One region of the Qipengyuania sp. SM2512 genome, then DNA from elsewhere that is predicted to be linked to it. Evidence: predicted binding sites of a transcription regulator. Region 1 holds the regulator's gene; each other region holds the start of a gene.
What was found. Region 1 encodes LexA, which represses DNA repair genes until DNA is damaged. Its sites were predicted from a motif close to GTTCCNCNCTTGTTCT; they were not measured.
Positions count from the first base shown of each region.

Region 2: ACQ5J0_RS07945 (S24 family peptidase) is a predicted target of LexA. The motif match lies at 1,088-1,103, and genes of this name have one in related genera.
Region 3: recA (recombinase RecA) is a predicted target of LexA. The motif match lies at 1,212-1,227, and genes of this name have one in related genera.

Region 1 is NZ_CM143134.1:2,626,271-2,628,537, forward strand. It holds gene lexA (transcriptional repressor LexA) at 505-1,194, opposite strand; gene ACQ5J0_RS13100 (molybdopterin molybdotransferase MoeA) at 1,271-2,267, opposite strand, start outside.
Region 2 is NZ_CM143134.1:1,584,673-1,586,939, reverse strand. It holds gene ACQ5J0_RS07960 (thermonuclease family protein) at 1-533, shown strand, start outside; gene ACQ5J0_RS07955 (hypothetical protein) at 527-658, shown strand; gene ACQ5J0_RS07950 (DUF6961 family protein) at 741-863, shown strand; gene ACQ5J0_RS07945 (S24 family peptidase) at 1,170-1,805, shown strand; gene ACQ5J0_RS07940 (UvrD-helicase domain-containing protein) at 1,911-2,267, opposite strand, start outside.
Region 3 is NZ_CM143134.1:2,197,488-2,199,754, reverse strand. It holds gene recA (recombinase RecA) at 75-1,136, opposite strand; gene ACQ5J0_RS11050 (response regulator) at 1,252-2,267, opposite strand, start outside.

The DNA of each region.
Region 1 (2,267 bases):
GTGCCAAAGAGACATCATCTCATGGCGATCCGCCGCCTGTGCAGATGGAAGGGGACCGCGTCAATGATATAATATACCACAACGTGACGCTCGCCGAACCGTTCGCTCGCTCGCTAGCCGGATCGGGCTTCCTTGAGCGCGTAGAAGATCCTGCTTTCATCGTGGCCGGTGAGTTCGAGCACCCCCGTGTCCACCATCACCTCGTCTCCGCTGAGCTGGAGGGCGGTGCTGGCCTTTACCTCATTGTAAGGGTCGGCGCTGATATCCCAAAAATCCGTGATCCGTTTGGAACGCGAGACGGTGAGGCCTTACCCGGCGGCACGATCAATATCGTGCTCCATGCCCGGAGGCTGGAGCACAAGCGAGAGTTTCTCAGTCTCGCGGGCACGATCCGCAGCTGTTCGGCTGGGATCGGCTATCAGACCGGGACGGCCACGACGGTGTGCTCTACCGCTTTATCCCGGCGAGCCCCGCCAAGTTGCAACACCGGCCCGAGTGGGCCGGTCAGTGGTAGCGGCGCAATAGCCCTGCAAGCTTGCCCTGGACCTGCACCTGATCGGCGCGGTAGACCTGCGGCTCGTAGGCGGAATTGGCCGGGTCGAGCGTGATCCGTCCATCCGCGCGGCGCAGATATTTGAGCGTCGCTTCCTCGTTGTCGACCAAAGCGACCACGATCTCCCCATCGCGCGCGGTATCGGTGCGGCGGATGAGCGCGAAGTCGCCGTCGAAGATCCCAGCCTCGATCATGGAATCGCCCGAGACCTCGAGCGCATAGTGATCGCCGGGACCGAGCAGCGCAGCGGGAACCGGTAGGCTCGACTGCCCTTCAATCGCCTCGATCGGCGCGCCTGCGGCGATCCGGCCGTGGAGCGGGAGCTCGATCACGTCGTTGGCAGGTTCGCGAGTCACCGTCTTGGCGCCCAGCGGCGGCATGACCGTGTCGTTCGCCGGCTTCTGGCTGCGCGCGGCCGGGACGGCATCCTCGGGCGTGCGGATGACCTCCAGCGCCCGCGCGCGGTTGGGCAGGCGGCGGATGAAGCCGCGCTCCTCGAGCGCGCTGATCAGCCGATGGACGCCGGACTTCGACTTGAGATCGAGCGCCTCCTTCATTTCCTCGAAGGAAGGCGAGATGCCGTTTTCCTCCAGCCGCAGCTGGATGAAGCGGATCAGCTCGTGTTGTTTGCGGGTCAGCATCGCAGAGTCCTTGTGCCAGAGGCCCGGCGGAACGGGCGAACGAACACGGAACAAGTACGAAACAAACCCGGCGTCGTCAAGCCTGTCGCGAAAGCATCATGCATGAAATCGGCGAGCCGATTGCCGCTTCGGGCGCATGCGCCGGACGGATCGCGAGCGCGTCGGCCTGCCACAGCGCGTGCAGCGCTCCGCTGTCCTGATTGCCCAGCGGGTGGATCGCGCCGTCGATGATGCGCGAACGGACGAAATCCTGCCGGCCACCAATGGCGGGGAAGGGCGCGCAGGCGGGCAGCTCGCTCGTTCGAGGCAGCGCTTCGTTCGCGCCGAGCATGGCGCGCAGCAACGGCAGCACCAGCATCTGTGCGGTGACGAAGGCCGAAACCGGATTGCCGGGCAGGCCGACGAGGATGGCCTTGCCAAGACGCGCCACCATGACCGGCTTTCCGGGACGCATCGCGATCCGCCAGAAATCCACGCTTCCGCCGAGCTGCGCCAGAGCCGGCTGGATCAGGTCGTGATCGCCCACCGATGCGCCGCCAGTGGTGACGATGAGATCGGCATCGCTCTGCGCGGCCAGAGCCTCGGCCACCGCTTCGAGCCGGTCGGGGACGATCGGCGGCAGCGTCGCATCGATCGGCCAGTGCGCGAGCAGCGCCGCGAGCATCGCGCCATTGCTCGCCGGGATATGCGCCGGGCTGGGCAAGGGTGCACCCGGCGGCACCAGTTCGTCGCCGGTGCTGAGGATCGCCACCCGCAGCCGTCGGTGGACGGGGAGCCTGCCGTGCCCCGCCATCGCGGCAAGCGCGATCAGCCGCGCGTCGATCGGGGCACCGGCCGGCGCGAGCAGGGTCTCGGGCTCGAAATCATGCCCCGCGCGGCGAATATGCGCGCCTTGCCGGGACGGGCCGTCGCCGGCGAGGCGCAGCGTGTCGCCGGCGCGTTCGGCATCTTCCTGGACGAGGATCGTGTCGGCGCCCTGGGGCATGATCGCTCCGGTCGAAATGCGTGCCGCTTCGCCTTGGCGCAGCGCGGTGCCGAATGGTCGTCCCGCCGCGCTCTCGCCGACCACGGTC
Region 2 (2,267 bases), 1.0 Mb from region 1:
CAGAGAAGCAGCGTGTCGGCAAACCGGGGGCGGTGATCTTCGACTTCCGCCAGGAGTTACATCGGCAGAAACGGGCAAAGCGCCGATCGCTCGCGATGCTTATTGGCGGTGGTCTGCTGGCGGGAGCTATCGGCGGGCTCGTCGGAATCAACTGGCCAGCAAGTACGGCGAGCGCGCAAGCAAGGGCGACGCATAGCTTTGCCGTGTGTGGGACAATCCGCCAGACGTGCGTGGTTGATGGCGACACGATCTGGCTCGAGGGTGCGAAGATCCGCATCGCCGATATCGACACGCCGGAGATCACCTCACCAAAATGCGATGCCGAGTACGAGAGAGGAATTCGTGCGCGCGATCGGCTTGCGGTGCTGCTCAATGAAGGTGAGTTCGAACTGCGCCCGATCGGAAATCGCGACGAGGACCAGTACGGACGCAAGCTTCGCGTCATCGTGCGAAGCGGCCGGTCGTTAGGCGATCAACTTGTATCGGAAAACCTGGCCCGCACTTGGACCGGCGGGCGGGAGTCGTGGTGCTGATGCGCGATTGGCAGACCGACGAAGAGCGCGCGGACGACGAAGCGAACGCCTGGAAACTCCATCTCGAAGCGTGGCTGATCGGGGCCGCGATGCTGTTGGCGATCACGGGCGCTTATGTCGGCTGATGTGACGCTCACAGGAGAACAGAAATTGTGGGGCATCGCGCTTTAAGTCGAGAAGGCACAAGGTGATCGCGGACCCTCTTTCATTGCCGGGAAAATAGACGCCCTTGCTCGATCCGGTGAAAAGGACGGGGCTCGGCTGTGGCAGGAGGTTGCTCGCCGCTTTGACAGGCTCGCGGACCGGCAGGAAGACGACCGGTCCTCGTAAGACCCTTGCCTTCACTGCCACGTTCGATCCTATCGAGATAGGCATTCAACCGTTCAAGCGTCCGTCGTCTGGGGCGCCTCCCCATTCTCAGGTCGAGTACGAACCTTGGGTCACCGACTGCGCGGCGGCCAAAGCGTGTCGCGGAAATGCGGTGCTTGATGAGATGTATCTCGATCCGGTCCAACAACGTCATCGCTACTAACCTCGACTCGCATCCTGCTTGTGTTCCTGTTATGTTCCTACTAGGAAGGATTTCGCGAGTCTAGGAAGAATCCTATACCCGACGAGAAACATAGAGGACTGACCATGGAGAATGTCAGGGAAGAGCTCGACCGGCTGATCCAGAAGCACAAATATGGCTATGCTTCGATCTCGAGGCTGCTGGGGCGCAATGCCAGCTACATCCAACAGTTCATCAAGCGAGGCTCACCCCGCAAGCTCGACGATGAAGACCGCAAAACGCTGGCGAGCTTCTTCGGCGTCGATGAACAGGTTTTCGGTGGCCCGGCTAACGTGGTTTGGGACGGCCTGGTGGAAATCCCCGTGCTCGATGTCGAGGCGTCCGCGGGCTTTGGTGCCGTGGCGGCGAGCGAGACTGCACAAACCCGCTTCGGGTTCGATGAGCGGTGGCTACGAAGTCTGACGTCGGCAAAGAGCGCCAGCCTATCGATTGTGCGCGTGATGGGCGACTCGATGGAGCCTACGCTCAGCGACGGCGATGAAGTGCTCGTGGATGCGTCCGATCACGCATCGCGGCTTCGTGACGGAATTTACGTCCTGCGTGCCGACGATGCACTTGTGGTGAAGCGGGTCGCCATCAAACCAGGAGGCAAGCAGATTACAATCGCCAGCGACAATCCTGCATACCCGACCTGGAGCGACATGGACCGGTCAGAGGTACACGTGGTCGGGCGAGTGATCTGGTTTGGAAGAGCACTATAGTATTGACCGGAGCTGGCCCGCTTGCTGACAGGCAGGTTTTAGTTCCTAAATGCAGGAAGCGGCTGTTTATTGGGGGTCACAACGGCTCCGTAGTGACACGCTGCCTCAGGCGACTATCTCGACTTCATCTCCTGCGAACCACCCCTGCTGCAGCATTGCGTCACGCAATGCTGTGGGATTTTCCGCGTAATAGACGACTGCCAAGCTCCGCTCGGCGCGGCTGCATGTCACATAAAAAAGTCGACGTGTACGATCGATTGTCGTCTCTTTGCCTGCCGCCTCATTTTCGAAATCGGTCTTGCTCTTCCCCTTGGTGCCAAACAGTTTGTCATAGTTAAATAAGAAACCGCGAGCCTCCTCATCGCTTATGACGACCATCACCCGTGGAAATTCCAAGCCCTTCACGCCCTGGTGGGTATCGAACTGCGAAACGCCGCGCACATAGCGGTCATATTTATCGAT
Region 3 (2,267 bases), 430 kb from region 1:
TTTCCGCGTGTCCGAACGCCGCTTATGGGGACAGCCGGGGGTGACGGCTGCGGCGTCCGCTTGAGAAGATGCGCTCAGTCCTCCGCGTCAGGACCGGTCATCATCTTCTCGGCGACTTCGTCGGTGCGGCCGCGAATGGCGGCTTCCAACCGGTCGCAAACTTCGGAATTTTCCTTCAGATAGGTCTTGGCGTTCTCGCGGCCCTGGCCGATCCTTATGCTGTCGTAGCTGAACCAGGAACCCGACTTCTCGACGATCCCGGCCTTGACGCCGAGATCGAGAATCTCGCCGATCTTGGAGATGCCCTCGCCATACATGATGTCGAATTCGACCTGCTTGAACGGCGGTGCGACCTTGTTCTTGACCACTTTCACGCGGGTCGAATTGCCGACGATATCGTCGCGGTCCTTGATCTGTCCGGTGCGGCGGATGTCGAGCCGGACCGAAGCGTAGAACTTGAGCGCGTTGCCGCCGGTGGTGGTCTCGGGATTGCCGTACATCACGCCGATCTTCATGCGCAGCTGGTTGATGAAGATCACCATGCATTTCGAGCGGCTGATCGAGCCGGTCAGCTTGCGCAGCGACTGGCTCATCAGACGGGCCTGGAGCCCGACATGGCTGTCGCCCATCTCGCCCTCGATCTCGGCGCGCGGCACCAGGGCGGCGACCGAATCAATCACCAGCACGTCGATCGCGTTCGAGCGGACCAGCGTATCGACGATTTCGAGCGCCTGCTCGCCAGTGTCGGGCTGCGACACGATCAGCTCGTCGATATCGACGCCCAGCTTGCGGGCATAGACCGGATCGAGCGCATGCTCGGCATCGACGAAGGCAGCGGTGCCCCCGCCCTTCTGCGCTTCGGCGATGACATGCAGCGCGAGCGTGGTCTTGCCCGAGCTTTCGGGGCCGTAGACTTCGATCACGCGCCCCTTGGGCAGGCCGCCCACGCCGAGCGCGATATCGAGCCCGAGCGATCCGGTCGAGATCGACTCGATGTTCATCGCTTCCTTCTGGCCCAGCTTCATCGCCGAGCCCTTGCCGAATGCGCGATCGATCTGCGCGAGTGCGGCATCGAGTGCCTTTTGACGGTCCACGTCGACTTCCTTGTCTTTTACGAGCTTCAGACTTGCCGCCATGACATTCCCTCCTGCGCTTGACCAGAGCCGCTGCCGACTCATCAACGGGAGAGTATGTACCGCGTTTGTTCCACCGGAACAAGAGTGGAACGAGAAAATTTCTCGGAAGCGCCGTTCAGCGCCTGGTCTTGCCCTGCCCGCTCAGCACTTCGGCGACTTTCTCGCTGATCTGCTGGACGCTGAAGGGCTTGGGAATGAAGTGCATGTTCTCGATGTCGATTTCGTTGCGCAGTTGTTCCTCGGCATAGCCCGACATGAACAGGATCGGGATCGTCGGCTTCACCCGGCGGACCGCGCGCGCCATCGCCGGCCCATCCATCGCGGGCATCACCACATCCGAAACGATGAGGTCGAACTCGATCCCGCTATTGGCCACCGCCGCCAGCCCGGCCTCGCCATCTGCGGCGGGGGTGACCGAATAGCCGGCGCGCGTCAGCGCCCGCTCGGCCACCGCGCGGACCATGTCTTCGTCTTCCACCAGCAGCAGATTGCCGCCCTCCGACCAGTCGCTCGCCTTGGCATCCTCGACTTCCTCGCGTCGCCGAGGGGCCGGCATTTCGCCCTTGTGAACGGGGAGGTAGACGGTGAAGCGCGCGCCCGCGGGTGTGCCGTCGGGTCCCGGCACGTTGTCGGCAAAGATGAACCCGTTGGACTGCTTGACGATGCCATAGACCGTCGAGAGCCCCAGTCCGGTGCCCTTGCCCTGCTCCTTGGTGGTGAAGAACGGCTCGAAGATCTTGTTGATGACGTTTTCGGGGATGCCGCCGCCGGTGTCCTGAACGATGAGCACGGTGTAGTCGTTGGCGGGCATGATATCGATGCCCATCTTGCGCGCGTCGCGCGCCGAGACGTGCCGGGTGGCGAGCGTCAGCCGGCCCTTGAGATCGGGCTGCCCCTTGCGCTCGGCATAGGCCTGCATCGCATCGCGCGCGTTGACCGCGAGATTGATGATCACCTGCTCGAGCTGCTGCGGATCGGCGCGGACCGGGCCGAGCTCGCGATCGTGACGCACCGAGAACTCGACCCTGCCGCCCATCAGCCGCTTGAGCAGCTGGCTGACCTCGCTGACCACGTCGGGCATCTGCAGCACCACCGGCCGCAGCGTCTGCTGGCGGCTGAAGGCGAGCAGCT